2 regions of the Citrobacter koseri ATCC BAA-895 genome follow, and region 2 is predicted to be linked to the other one. Evidence: predicted binding sites of a transcription regulator. Region 2 holds the regulator's gene; the other holds the start of a gene.
The links. Region 2 encodes PhoB, which activates phosphate uptake and scavenging genes when phosphate is short. Its sites were predicted from a motif close to CTGTCATAAAACTGNCNNAT; they were not measured.

Region 1: a site for PhoB is predicted at 5,417-5,436, ahead of pstS (phosphate ABC transporter substrate-binding protein PstS). Genes of this name have one in related genera too.

The regions. Positions count from the first base shown of each region.
Region 1 is NC_009792.1:61,030-68,722, reverse strand. It holds gene atpD (F0F1 ATP synthase subunit beta) at 1-887, shown strand, start outside; gene CKO_RS00310 (F0F1 ATP synthase subunit epsilon) at 908-1,327, shown strand; gene glmU (bifunctional UDP-N-acetylglucosamine diphosphorylase/glucosamine-1-phosphate N-acetyltransferase GlmU) at 1,640-3,010, shown strand; gene glmS (glutamine--fructose-6-phosphate transaminase (isomerizing)) at 3,375-5,204, shown strand; gene pstS (phosphate ABC transporter substrate-binding protein PstS) at 5,524-6,564, shown strand; gene pstC (phosphate ABC transporter permease PstC) at 6,709-7,668, shown strand; gene pstA (phosphate ABC transporter permease PstA) at 7,668-7,693, shown strand, end outside.
Region 2 is NC_009792.1:2,567,372-2,575,064, forward strand. It holds gene proY (proline-specific permease ProY) at 1-467, opposite strand, end outside; gene brnQ (branched-chain amino acid transporter carrier protein BrnQ) at 544-1,863, opposite strand; gene phoR (phosphate regulon sensor histidine kinase PhoR) at 2,272-3,567, opposite strand; gene phoB (phosphate response regulator transcription factor PhoB) at 3,635-4,324, opposite strand; gene sbcD (exonuclease subunit SbcD) at 4,512-5,720, shown strand; gene sbcC (exonuclease subunit SbcC) at 5,717-7,693, shown strand, end outside.

The DNA of each region.
Region 1 (7,693 bases), 2.2 Mb from region 2:
ACATCGCGATCGAACACTCCGGTTACTCCGTGTTTGCGGGCGTAGGTGAACGTACTCGTGAGGGTAACGACTTCTACCACGAAATGACCGACTCCAACGTTATCGACAAAGTATCCCTAGTTTACGGCCAGATGAACGAGCCGCCGGGAAACCGTCTGCGCGTTGCGCTGACCGGCCTGACCATGGCGGAGAAATTCCGTGACGAAGGTCGTGACGTTCTGCTGTTCGTCGACAACATCTACCGTTACACCCTGGCCGGTACGGAAGTATCCGCACTGCTGGGTCGTATGCCTTCAGCGGTAGGTTACCAGCCGACCCTGGCGGAAGAGATGGGTGTTTTGCAGGAACGTATCACCTCCACCAAAACCGGTTCTATCACATCCGTACAGGCGGTATACGTACCTGCGGATGACTTGACTGACCCGTCTCCAGCCACCACCTTTGCGCACCTTGACGCAACCGTGGTACTGAGCCGTCAGATCGCGTCTCTGGGTATCTACCCGGCCGTTGACCCGCTGGATTCCACCAGCCGTCAGCTGGACCCGCTGGTTGTTGGTCAGGAGCACTACGACACCGCGCGTGGCGTACAGTCTATCCTGCAACGTTACCAGGAACTGAAAGACATCATCGCCATCCTGGGTATGGATGAACTGTCTGAAGAAGACAAACTGGTGGTAGCTCGCGCACGTAAGATTCAGCGCTTCCTGTCCCAGCCGTTCTTCGTGGCAGAAGTATTTACCGGTTCTCCGGGTAAATACGTCTCCCTGAAAGACACCATCCGTGGCTTTAAAGGCATCATGGAAGGCGAATACGATCACCTGCCGGAGCAGGCGTTCTACATGGTCGGTTCCATCGACGAAGCCGTGGAAAAAGCCAAAAAACTTTAACGCCTTAATCGGAGGGTGATATGGCAATGACTTACCACCTGGACGTCGTCAGCGCAGAGCAACAAATGTTCTCTGGTCTGGTCGAAAAAATCCAGGTAACGGGTAGTGAAGGTGAACTGGGTATTTACCCGGGCCACGCGCCGCTGCTCACCGCCATTAAGCCTGGTATGATCCGCATCGTTAAACAGTTCGGTCATGAAGAGTTTATCTACCTGTCTGGCGGCATTCTTGAAGTGCAGCCTGGCAGCGTGACCGTACTGGCTGATACCGCGATTCGCGGCCAGGATCTCGACGAAGCGCGAGCCCTGGAAGCGAAACGTAAGGCTGAAGAGCGCATTAAGAGCTCTCATGGTGACGTGGATTACGCTCAGGCATCTGCGGAACTGGCCAAAGCGATCGCCAAACTGCGCGTTATCGAGTTGACCAAAAAAGCGATGTAACACCGGCTTGAAAGCATCAAAACCAGTCTGAAATCAGGCTGGTTTTTTTTTGCCTGAATGTTATTCCGTGCTGTCTCATCTTTATTCATGGGTCAAAAAAATAGCAAAAACATTAACCTAAGCCTTTAATGAAAGGTAAGTCTGACTTTTCTGAAGACAAAAGGCAGGGCGATGAACGAAAATATCCCATTAACAAGCGGTGAAAACCCCGCGTTGAGCGTTTTCTCTTCTACCCATTTCACGATGAAAAAAATGTAGTATTTTCAATGTGAAACGGTATAAATTCGTTCTCAAATTACAGTCAGGACGCGTATGTTGAATAGTGCTATGAGCGTAGTGATCCTTGCCGCAGGCAAAGGCACGCGTATGTATTCCGATCTTCCTAAAGTGCTGCATACCCTTGCGGGAAAAGCGATGGTTCAGCATGTCATTGATGCCGCTAATGAATTAGGCGCATCTCAGGTGCATCTGGTCTATGGCCACGGCGGCGATCTGCTTAAAAACACCCTTAAAAATGACAACCTGAACTGGGTTTTGCAGGCAGAACAACTGGGGACGGGTCATGCGATGCAGCAGGCGGCGCCGTTCTTTAGCGATGACGAAGACATTTTAATGCTCTATGGCGATGTGCCGCTGATCTCTGTGGAAACCTTACAGCGTCTGCGTGACGCCAAACCGCAGGGCGGCATTGGTTTGTTAACCGTGAAGCTGGACGATCCGAGCGGTTACGGTCGTATTACGCGTGAGAACGGTAAAGTGACCGGCATCGTTGAGCATAAAGATGCCACCGACGAACAGCGTCAGATCCAGGAAATCAATACCGGTATCCTGATCGCTAATGGTGCGGACATGAAGCGCTGGCTGGCGAAACTGACCAACAATAATGCTCAGGGTGAATATTACATTACCGACATCATTGCGCTGGCGTATCAGGAAGGCCGCGAAATCGCTGCTGTACACCCGGATCGTTTAAGCGAAGTGGAAGGCGTAAACAACCGTCTGCAACTCTCTCGTCTGGAACGCGTTTATCAGTCCGAGCAGGCCGAAAAGCTGCTGCTGGCCGGTGTGATGCTGCGCGATCCCGCGCGTTTTGACCTGCGCGGCGCTCTCACCCACGGGCGCGATGTTGAAATTGATACTAACGTTATCATCAAAGGCAACGTCACGCTGGGTCACCGCGTGAAGATTGGCGCGGGTTGCGTTATTAAAAACAGTGTAATTGGCGATGACTGTGACATCAGCCCGTACAGCGTGGTGGAAGATGCGCACCTGGAAGCGGCCTGTACTATTGGTCCGTTTGCCCGTCTGCGCCCTGGCGCGGAACTGCGGGAAGGCGCTCATGTCGGCAACTTCGTTGAAATGAAAAAAGCGCGTCTGGGGAAAGGTTCGAAAGCGGGCCACCTGAGCTATCTGGGTGATGCGGAAATTGGCGACAACGTGAATATCGGCGCGGGCACCATTACCTGCAACTACGATGGCGCAAATAAATTCAAAACGATTATTGGCGATGATGTGTTTGTCGGTTCTGATACTCAGTTGGTGGCGCCGGTCACCGTGGGGAAAGGTGCGACCATCGCCGCCGGCACAACCGTTACCCGCGACGTTGCGGATAACGAACTGGTGTTAAGCCGCGTGCCGCAGGTGCATAAGCAGGGCTGGCAGCGTCCGGCGAAGAAGAAGTAAGTCTTTTTGCCGGATGGCGGCTTTGCCTTATCCGGCCTACGTTCGATGACGTTCTGTAGGCCGGATAAGCGTAAGCGCCATCCGGCAGATGAGGGATGAGGCGATAAAGATATATCGCTCGCCCAAAAGCAGTACCTATAAAAATAACCCCACTCTCTACAAGGCTCGGGGCGCCCGGAATACGGGTATTACCCAAAGTATTTCGCGCTGTGGCAAGGCGGCAAGCTTGGGAATCTACGGGAGCTTACTAAAGTAAGTGACCGTAGTGAGCAAGCGTAGCCAACGTAGCTACGGAGTGAAAGACGAAGGGAAAACAGGTTGACCGACAACGACAGGCATAATGCCAAAATCGGAATTAAATACTATGTGTGGAATTGTTGGCGCTATCGCGCAACGTGATGTAGCTGAAATCCTTCTCGAAGGTTTACGTCGTCTGGAATACCGTGGTTATGACTCTGCCGGTCTGGCCGTGGTTGATGCGGAAGGTCACATGACCCGTCTGCGTCGCCTTGGTAAAGTACAGATGCTGGCCCAGGCAGCGGAAGACCATCCTCTGTCTGGCGGCACCGGGATTGCTCACACCCGCTGGGCGACCCACGGCGAACCTTCGGAAGCAAACGCGCATCCGCATGTTTCTGACCACATTGTGGTGGTGCATAACGGCATCATCGAAAACCATGAACCACTGCGTGAAGAACTGAAAGCGCGTGGTTATACCTTCGTTTCTGAGACCGACACCGAAGTGATTGCTCACTTAGTGCACTGGGAGCTGGAACAGGGCGGGACGCTGCGTGAAGCGGTTATGCGTGCGATTCCGCAACTGCGCGGCGCGTACGGCACGGTAATCATGGATACCCGTCACCCGGATACGCTGCTGGCGGCGCGCTCTGGCAGCCCGCTGGTTATCGGTCTGGGTATGGGCGAAAACTTTATCGCTTCCGACCAGCTGGCACTGCTGCCGGTAACCCGTCGCTTCATCTTCCTGGAAGAAGGCGATATTGCGGAAGTGACCCGTCGTTCGGTCTCCATTTTCGATAAATCCGGCGCGGAAGTGAAACGTCAGGATATCGAATCCAGTCTGCAATATGATGCGGGCGATAAAGGTATTTACCGTCACTACATGCAGAAAGAGATCTACGAACAGCCGAATGCGATTAAAAATACGCTGACCGGGCGTATCAGCCACGGTGAAGTGGATTTAAGCGAGCTGGGGCCAAAAGCGAACGAACTGCTGTCTCAGGTTGAACATATTCAGATTATCGCCTGCGGCACGTCGTATAACTCCGGTATGGTCTCTCGCTACTGGTTTGAATCGCTGGCCGGTATTCCGTGCGACGTCGAAATCGCCTCTGAATTCCGCTATCGCAAATCTGCCGTACGTCGTAACAGCCTGATGATCACCCTGTCTCAGTCTGGCGAAACGGCGGATACCCTTGCCGGTCTGCGCCTGTCGAAAGAGCTGGGCTATCTGGGTTCTCTCGCCATCTGTAACGTTCCGGGTTCTTCCCTGGTGCGTGAATCCGATCTGGCGATGATGACCAACGCCGGGACGGAAATCGGCGTGGCCTCCACCAAAGCGTTTACCACTCAGCTGACCGTTCTGCTGATGCTGGTGGCGAAGCTGGCGCGTCTGAAAGGTCTGGATGCGTCTATCGAGCACGATATTGTTCACGGTTTGCAGGCGCTGCCGAGCCGTATCGAACAGATGCTGTCTCAGGACAAGCGTATCGAAGCGCTGGCGGAAGATTTCTCTGACAAACACCATGCCCTGTTCCTGGGCCGTGGCGATCAGTATCCGATCGCGCTGGAAGGCGCGCTGAAGCTGAAAGAGATCTCTTATATTCACGCAGAAGCGTATGCGGCAGGTGAGCTGAAACACGGCCCGCTGGCGCTGATCGACGCAGATATGCCGGTTATCGTGGTGGCGCCGAACAACGAATTGCTGGAAAAACTGAAATCCAACATCGAAGAAGTCCGCGCCCGTGGCGGCCAGTTGTACGTCTTCGCCGACCAGGATGCCGGTTTTGTCAGCAGCGACAACATGCACATCATTGAGATGCCGCATGTGGAAGAGGTGATTGCACCGATCTTCTACACCGTTCCGCTGCAACTGCTGGCGTATCACGTTGCGCTGATCAAAGGCACCGATGTGGACCAGCCGCGTAACCTGGCGAAATCAGTTACCGTTGAGTAATCGTGACGATGCCCTGCGAAAGCGGGGCATTTTTTTCTGCGCTGTTCTGTTTTTAATCAATTCTCCCGTCGTTTTAATGTGACAAACCGTCATCTTCAGCTACTGTTTTCAGTGTCATAAAAAGAAAATTTTCATGAAATCACATTGTCATGAAGTGAATTAACTGATTGTTTATAAATTGTTTTTTCTGTGATTTATTTCATCAGTTTCCGTTGTCATAAAACTGTCATATTTCGTACATTTAACTGTCACCTGTTTGTCCTATTTTGCTCATCGTAGCCACTTAACAATGATTTACGAAAATCTTGCAGGAGACATTATGAAAGTCATGCGTACCACTGTCGCAACTGTTGTCGCCGCGACCTTATCCATGAGCGCGTTCTCTGCTTTCGCAGCAGCGAGCCTGACAGGTGCAGGTGCAACTTTCCCTGCGCCGGTGTATGCCAAATGGGCTGATACCTATCAGAAAGAGACCGGTAGCAAAGTAAACTACCAGGGTATCGGCTCCTCCGGTGGTGTAAAACAAATTACGGCTAACACCGTTGATTTCGGTGCATCCGACGCTCCGTTGTCTGATGAAAAACTGGAGCAGGAAGGTCTGTTCCAGTTCCCGACCGTCATTGGCGGCGTAGTGCTGGCGGTGAATATCCCGGGTCTGAAGTCTGGCGAACTGGTGCTGGATGGGAAAACCCTGGGTGACATCTACCTGGGTAAAATTAAGAAGTGGGATGATGAAGCCATCACCAAACTGAATCCGGGTCTGAAACTGCCTTCTCAGAACATCGCCGTTGTGCGTCGTGCAGATGGTTCCGGCACTTCTTTCGTTTTCACCAGCTACCTGGCGAAAGTGAACGAAGAGTGGAAATCTAAAGTCGGCGCTGGCTCTACCGTTAACTGGCCGACCGGTCTGGGCGGTAAAGGTAACGACGGTATCGCCGCATTCGTACAGCGTCTGCCAGGCTCTATCGGCTATGTTGAATACGCTTATGCGAAGCAGAACAACCTGGCTTACACCAAATTGATTTCAGCGGATGGTAAACCCGTAAGCCCGACCGAAGAGAGCTTTGCTAACGCCGCGAAAGGCGCTGACTGGAGCACCTCTTTCGCTCAGGATCTGACGAACCAGCAAGGTGACGATGCGTGGCCAATCACTTCCACCACCTTCATCCTGGTCCACAAAGAGCAGAAGAAACCTGAGCAGGGCGCTGAAGTGCTGAAGTTCTTCGACTGGGCGTACAAAAATGGCGGCAAACAGGCGAATGACCTGGATTACGCCAGCCTGCCGGACAGCGTTGTTGAGCAGGTTCGTGCAGCATGGAAGACCAATGTGAAGGACAGCAGCGGTAAAGCGCTGTACTAATAGAATATCTTTAACGAACTGGCGGATGGCGCTACGCTTATCCGCCCTACAGTTCCGACTGTAGGCCCGATTTGTAGGCCGGATAAGCGTAGCGCCATCCGGCATGGGCAACTTCGTAAACGCGTTTAATGGAAAGAGTAATTTATGGCTGCAACCAAGCCTGCTTTTAACCCGCCGGGTAAAAAGGGTGACATGATATTCAGCGCGCTGGTAAAACTGGCTGCGCTGATTGTGCTATTGATGTTGGGTGGCATTATTGTCTCGCTGATTATCTCCTCCTGGCCAAGCATTGAGAAGTTTGGCTTCTCGTTCCTGTGGACTAAAGAGTGGGATGCGCCAAACGATATCTACGGCGCGCTGGTTCCCATTTATGGCACGCTGGTTACCTCGTTTATCGCTCTGCTGATCGCCGTTCCGGTGAGCTTCGGTATTGCCCTGTTTCTGACGGAACTGGCGCCGGGCTGGCTGCGTCGCCCGCTGGGCATCGCCATCGAACTGCTGGCGGCTATCCCCAGTATCGTCTACGGCATGTGGGGCCTGTTTATCTTCGCGCCGCTGTTTGCCACCTGGTTCCAGGAACCAGTCGGGAATATTCTTTCCAACATTCCGTTTGTTGGCGCACTGTTCTCCGGCCCGGCATTTGGTATCGGTATTCTGGCGGCGGGCGTCATTCTCGCCATTATGATCATTCCTTACATCGCGGCCGTTATGCGCGATGTCTTCGAACAAACCCCGGTGATGATGAAAGAGTCGGCCTACGGCATCGGCTGCACCACCTGGGAAGTTATCTGGCGTATCGTCCTTCCGTTCACCAAAAATGGGGTGATTGGCGGCGTTATGCTGGGACTGGGTCGTGCGCTGGGTGAAACCATGGCGGTGACCTTTATCATCGGTAACACCTACCAGCTCGACAGCGTTTCGCTGTACATGCCGGGCAACAGTATCACCTCTGCGCTGGCGAACGAATTTGCCGAAGCGGAGTCTGGTCTGCACGTTGCCGCGTTGATGGAACTGGGTCTGATTCTGTTTGTGATTACCTTCATTGTGCTGGCGATTTCTAAGCTGATGATTATGCGTCTGGCGAAGAATGAGGGGGCACGCTAATGGCTACGCTTGAAATGCAAACGAC
Region 2 (7,693 bases):
TTAAAGAACGAGAACCAGAATTCCAGCTCGCCAAATACCTTCACGCTCATCAGGTTGATGGCGCAGATAAGCAGCACCACGCTCAGCACCCAGATCCAGTGCGGCACCGTAGGGAACCAGACTCCCATATAGATACCGAAGGCGGTCACGTCGGCAATGGCGACAATCAGAATTTCAAAACAGTAAGTCCAGCCGGTAATGTAACCGGCGAGCGGGCCGAGGTTTTCCTGCGCATAGCGCGAGAACGAGCTGGCGGCGGGGTTATGCACGGACATTTCGCCCAGCGCGCGCATAATAATGTACGCCGCGACCCCGCCGATAATGTAGGCCAGCAACACGCTTGGCCCGGCCATTTTGATGGCGTCTGCCGAGCCATAAAATAATCCGGTGCCAATTGCCGATCCCAATGCCATAAAGCGAATGTGCCGGGTGCTCAGCCCACGCTTTAGCTTGTTATTGCTTTCCATCAATTCCGAACCCATCAAAATAATAAAAAAACCACGGGGCCTGTAGCCCCGTGGTTAAAACATACTGTCAGTGATCTTAGTGAGCGCTGGAGGTCACTTGTCGACCTGCGGCGCGATCCCAGATAATTGCCAGAACAACCATCACCACTGTTGGCATCAACCACGCCAGCCCCTGTTCCGCCAGCGGTAAACGCTGGGTCCAGGCCGGTAAGATGTCACCAATCGCAGAGGCTTTAATCCCGTCAAGGATACCAAAAACCAGGCTGATAAACATCGCCGGAGCAATGACGCGGGAAGAATTATGCCACCATGAGCGGGTAAAGCTTAATACAACCAGTGCGATACACGGCGGATAGATGGCTGTCAGCACCGGAATAGAAATCTGAATCAGATGGCTCAGACCCAGATTCGATACCACCATTGAGAAGCCGCCCAGAATAAACACCAGTGTGCGATAAGAGAGTGGGACGTACTGCGCAAAGAACTCCGCACACGCACAGGTCAGGCCAACCGCCGTCACCAGACAGGCGATGAAAATCAGCGCCGCCAGCAGCAGGCTACCCGCGCCGCCGAAGGTATGCTGAACGTAAGCGTGCAGAATTGCCGCGCCGTTAGCAGACTGATCGACCAGCGTCGCGCTATCCGATCCCAGACGGAACAGCGCAAGATACAGCAGCGTCAAACCCACACCCGCCATCAGGCCCGCCCAGACGGTATAACGGGTCAGCAGACGCGCTTCTTTAACGCCGCGCGAGCGCGCCGCATTGACGATAACGATACCAAACACCATTGCGCCCAGCGTATCCATCGTCAGATAGCCATTCACAAAGCCATTAGAGAACGCCGCGTTCTGGTAGGCGTCCATCGCGTCGCTAATCGGGCCGGCAGGCCAGATGATTGCCGCAACGGAGAGAATAATCAGCGCGATGATTTTCAGCGGCGCCAGGAAATTACCCACCGTGTCCAGCAGTTTGCCCGGATAGAGCGATACCAGAATCACAATGGCGAAATACACCAGGCTGTAGATAAACAGCGGCAGTGCGGAATCGCCGGTCAGCGGCGCAATCCCGACTTCAAAGGAGACGGTCGCCGTACGAGGCGTTGCGAATAACGGCCCCACCGCCAGATAACAGACGGTCGCCAACAGAACGCCAGCCACTTTACCAATCGGGGTGCTCAGGCTATCAACGCCGCCGCCGACTTTCGCCAGCGCCACAACGGTAAGTACCGGAAGACCAACGGCAGTAATCAGAAAGCCGAACGCCGCAGTCCAGACGTGTTCGCCTGCCTGCAAACCGACCATCGGCGGAAAGATAATATTGCCTGCGCCAACGAACAGCGCAAATGTCATAAAGCCCAGAGCGATAATATCGCGCGATTTTAACTGATGGGTCATAAAGTTTTACTGCCTGTGGATGTGGTGTTGAAAACGTTAAATTTTCTGCCCTTCCCTGCGGGACGATACAGCGGCATTTTTAAGCAATTCCAGCGGGATATGCTCCTGGGCTGGCGCGGCGAAGAATAGTTTTTCGATTTACCGCGTAAATGCAGTCGGTATGACAGCATCTGGAGCGCAATTTAAACGCTTATAACGTTTTAAAGCAAGGTGAGATCCAAAAACCAGAAGAATATAGCGATATGAAATTAGCAACCAGTACAAAACGCTATCCATAAGAAAAAGTCATGGCTAATCATGCGAACAAAAAAGCATCAGACGTTGAAAAATTCAGCAGAGTCTTCTTTACTGCAAAGAAAATAAGCCAGCATCCGCTGGCTTATGGAAAGCTAACCTTACGAACCACAATTAAGCGCAATTTTTGGCAATTAATCGTTCCGGCAGCACAAAGCTGAAGCGCGTCCCTTTACCCGGCGAACTGTCGATAATCAATCGACTCTCGTGATGATTCAGCGCATGTTTCACAATCGCCAGACCTAATCCGCTTCCCCCGGTTTGCCGCGACCGCGCTTTGTCCACACGGTAGAAACGCTCCGTCAGACGCGGAATATGCTCAGGCGCAATCCCCGGCCCGTTATCTTCCACGCTGAACTCCGCACCGTGGGTCACATGCTGCCAGCGCACGGTAATATGCGTTCCCGCAGGCGTGTGATTCACCGCGTTATAGACCAGGTTCGAAATCGCACTGCGCAACTGTTCTTCGTTACCCAATACGCTCAGCCGGGCATCCACTTCAAACGTAAAGGTGTGTTTCTGCTGGCTGAGCGCCTGCGCCTCACGCTCGACAACGCGCAGCATCATCGGCACATCCACCCTTTCGTTCAACAGCAGCGCGGGCGCCGCCTCAATTTTCGACAGCGTCAGCAGTTGTTTCACCAGCCCTTCCATCCGGTGCGTTTGCTCACGCATCGTATGCAGCGCCTTCTCCCGCGTCGCGCCTTCCAGAGGCTGCTCCTGCATCATCTCCAGATAGCCCTGCAAGACGGTGAGCGGCGTGCGTAGTTCATGGCTGACGTTCGCGAAGAAATTGCGCCGCGCGCCTTCAAGCTGGTGCATCTGCGTCACGTCGCGCGCGACCATCAACAGTTGCTGATCGGTATAGGGCATCACGCGGATCTCCAGATGCCGCCCGGTGTTGAGCACCAGATTGAGCGGCCGGATAAAATCGCGTGTTTTGAGATACTGCGTAAATTCCGGGTAGCGCAGCAGGTTCAGAATGTTTTGCCCGTTGTCGTCCGGCCAGCGCAGCCCAAGCACCTGTTGCGCCAGTCCGTTACACCAGAAAATCCCGCCGTCTTCGGTTGTCAGCACCACCGCGTCGGGGAGGGATTCCGCCCCGCTGCGAAAGCGTTTAATCAGGTTTCCCAGTTCGCGACGCCGCTTTTTATTACGCAACTGCATCTGGTGCAGACCGTACAGCAGCGGCTCCCAGCTCCCGCGTCCCGGCGGCGGCGTCATACTCATATCGACCCACAGCCACCAGGAGAGGCGCAATAAATTCCAGAAATGCCAGATCAGCAATCCCGTTACCGACGCCAGTAAAAACCAGGGCAGATAACCAAAAAAAGCACTGAGGATAAAAGCGGGGATGCAGCAGAGGATCAGCTCCAGCACCAGCCTTTTCCATGACAGCCGTTCCAGCACGCGTCACACTCCCTTCAGAATAGTAAACCCGCCCGCCACACCGAGATGCCGGTCTGGCGGCAAGGTATTAAAAACGGGTCGAAAAGCGATACCCGGTTCCGCGTACCGTTTGCACCATACGATCGTGACCGCTGTGCTCCAGCGCTTTACGCAAACGACGAATATGTACATCGACCGTACGGTCTTCAACATACACATTCGTTCCCCAGACATGGTTGAGGAGCTGCTCGCGACTGTAGACGCGCTCAGGGTGCGTCATAAAGAAGTGTAACAATTTAAATTCGGTCGGCCCCATATCGAGCGGATTTTCCCCGGTCATCACGCGATGTGAGGTTGGATCGAGGCTAAGCCCCTGCATCTCAATCACCTCTTCTACCGCCATCGGCGAAATGCGGCGCATCACAGCTTTGATACGCGCCACCAGCTCTTTAGGGGAAAACGGCTTGGTGACATAGTCATCCGCCCCGGTTTCCAGCCCGCGCACGCGGTCTTCCTCTTCCCCTCTTGCCGTCAGCATAACCACAGGGATATCCCGGGTCATCGCTTCACGCTTGAGGTGTTTAATAAACTGAAGGCCCGACCCGCCGGGCAACATCCAGTCAAGGAGGATTAAATCCGGCCAGGGTTCATTCAGTTGGTTCACAGCACTGTCATAATCTTCGGCTTCTACTGGCTGAAAGCCATTTTGCTCGAGCACGAAGCAGACCATTTCACGAATTGGAGCTTCATCTTCTACGACCAGAATACGTCTCGCCATGATTTGCCCTGTTTAAATAAGTCGTTGTCATCAATGCGGCGCCATTATGCGTCAGATTTATGACAGATTTATGAAAAAGATAGTCGACATTCGGCTCAGGTTATTGATTTATGACAGTCACGAAACAAGATATTACCGTTCCCGACGGGTTATAATCCTGCCCACGCTTTTTCGTCATGGAACCGTTATGCGCATCCTTCACACCTCTGACTGGCATCTGGGACAAAACTTCTACAGCAAAAGCCGCGCCGCCGAGCACCTGGCGTTTCTCGACTGGCTGCTGGAAACCGCGCAATCTCACCAGGTGGATGCGATTATTGTCGCGGGTGACATTTTTGATACAGGATCGCCGCCAAGCTATGCCCGCGAGTTGTATAACCGGTTTGTTGTCAATTTACAGCAAACCGGCTGTCATCTGGTGGTGCTGGCCGGAAACCATGACTCCGTCGCCACGCTCAACGAATCCCGCGATATTCTGGCGTTTCTCAACACCACCGTGGTCGCCAGCGCAGGCCACGCGCCGCAGTACCTTTACCGTTGCGACGGCACGCCGGGCGCCGTGCTTTGCCCGATTCCGTTTTTACGCCCGCGCGACATCATCACCAGCCAGGCGGGGCTTTCAGGCAATGAAAAACAGCAGCATCTGCTCGGGGCGATCACGGATTATTACCAACAACAGTATCAGGAAGCCTGTAAGCTGCGCGGCGACGGCGATCAAACTCTGCCGGTTATCGCCACCGGGCACCTGACCACCGTCGGCGCCAGTAAAAGTGACGCGGTACGTGACATCTATATTGGCACGCTGGACGCCTTCCCGGCGCAAAACTTCCCTCCTGCCGATTATATCGCGCTGGGACACATTCACCGGGCGCAGATCATTGGCGGCACGGAACACATCCGCTACTGCGGCTCTCCGATCGCGCTGAGTTTTGATGAGTGCGGCAAAAGCAAATGCGTCCATCTGGTCAGTTTTGCAAACGGCAAATTACATCAAGTAGAGAACCTCACCGTTCCCGTCACTCAACCGCTAGCGGTGCTGAAAGGCGATCTGGCCTCCATCACCGAACAACTTGAGCAATGGCGCGATGCTCACCAGGAGCCTCCCGTCTGGCTGGATATTGAAATCACCACTGACGAATACCTTCACGATATGCAGCGCAAAATTCAGGCATTAACGGAGTCGCTGCCCGTTGAGGTTTTACTGGTGCGCCGCAGTCGGGAAAATCGCGAACGCATTATGGCTAACGAACGACGTGAAACCCTGAGCGAACTGCGCGTGGAAGACGTTTTTACCCGCCGTCTGGCGCTGGAAGAGCTGGATGAACCCCAGCGTGAACGTCTGACGCAGCTTTTTACCACCACCCTACATTCGCTGTCCGGGGAGCATGACGCATGAAGATTCTCAGCCTGCGCCTGAAAAACCTCAACTCCCTGAAGGGAGAATGGAAAGTCGATTTCACGGCAGAACCTTTTGCCAGCAACGGGCTGTTTGCCATCACCGGGCCGACCGGCGCGGGGAAAACCACGCTGCTCGACGCCATCTGTCTTGCGCTCTATCACGAGACGCCGCGCCTGAGCACCGTTTCGCAATCGCAAAACGATCTGATGACCCGCGATACGGCCGAATGCCTTGCCGAAGTGGAGTTCGAGGTTAAAGGCGAGTCTTACCGCGCTTTCTGGAGCCAGAACCGCGCCCGCAATCAGCCGGACGGAAACCTGCAAGTGCCGCGCGTGGAGCTGGCGCGCTGCGCCGACGGAAAAATCCTCGCCGATAAGGTCAAAGATAAGCTGGAGATGACGGCATCGCTTACCGGGCTGGATTACGGACGCTTTACCCGCTCCATGCTGCTGTCGCAGGGGCAGTTCGCTGCGTTTCTCAATGCGAAGCCAAAAGAGCGCGCTGAGCTTCTGGAAGAGCTGACCGGAACCGAAATCTACGGGCAGATCTCCGCGCTGGTGTTTGAAAAGCACAAGACCGCCCGCACCGACCTGGAAAAGCTTCAGGCGCAGGCCAGCGGCGTCTCGCTGTTAGCGCCGGAGCAGCAGCATTCCCTCAATGAAAGTTTGCAGGCGCTCACTGACGAAGAAAAACAGCTGCTCGCCCGCCAGCAGCTTCACCAGCAACATCTGCACTGGCTGACCCGTCAGAATGAGTTGCAGGCTGAAATGAATCGCCGCCAGCAGGCGCTGCGGGTCTCCCAGGAAGAACAGGAAAACGCGCAGCCGCAGCTGGCCGCGCTGAACCTGGCGCATCCTGCCCGGCAGTTACGCCCACACTGGGAACGCATTGAGGAACAAACCGCTGCCGCCGGGCGCACACGTCAGCAAATTCAGGAAGTGAATGCTCGCTTACAAAGCGTATTACACCTGCGCAGCCGCATTCGACACAGCGCTCAACAACAATCCGCCGAACTGCGCGCCACCATGCAGACGCTGACCGGGTGGCTCACCGAGCATGAACGCTTCCGCTTGTGGAGCAGTGAACTGGCAGGCTGGCGTGCGCTGTTTGCTCAACAGTCCAGCGATAAAGTGCAGTTGCTTAAATGGCAGCAGCAGTGTGCAAGCGATATCCGCAAGCGTGACGCGCTTCCACCGAATCCTCTGACGCTTACGCCAGAAGAGGCCACGGCAGCGCTGGCGCAGCATACGCAGCAGCAGCCGCTGCGTCAGCGGCTCGCCAGCCTGCATGGGCAGATAGCGCCTAAGCAAAAACGACGGGAACAACTGCAAACCGCGATCCAGAATAGTCAGCAGGAGTTGGCCCGACGCAGTGCGGCGCTGGAGGGTAAGCGGCAGAAATATAAAGAAAAAAATCAGCAGTTCATGGATGTAAAAACGATTTGCGAGCAGGAGGCGCGCATCAAAGATCTGGAAAGCCAGCGAGCGCTGCTGCAATCCGGTCAGCCATGCCCGCTCTGCGGCTCGACCTCGCATCCGGCGATTGCATCCTATCAGGCACTCGAACCCGGCGTGAATCAGGCGCGGCGCGATGCACTGGAAAAAGAGGTCAAGACGCTGGCTGAAGAAGGCGCCGCCTTACGCGGGCAACTGGAAACATTAACGCAGCAGCTACACCGCGACGAAAGCGAAGTGCAGGCACTGGTAAAAGAGGAGCAAGCGCTCACTCAAGAATGGCAGACGCTGTGTGACGCGCTGAACGTTACGCTGCACCCTCAGGACGATATTTCACCGTGGCTGACCGCCCGGCAGGACTATGAACAACAGCTGTATCAGCTCAGCCAGCGCCATATGTTGCAGGCGCAGATCGCCGCCCATACCGGGCAGGTTACGCAGTTTCAGCAGCAAATCGACCAGCGTCAAACCACGTTGCTGTCTGAACTGCGCCGCTACGGGTTATCCCTGCCCGCC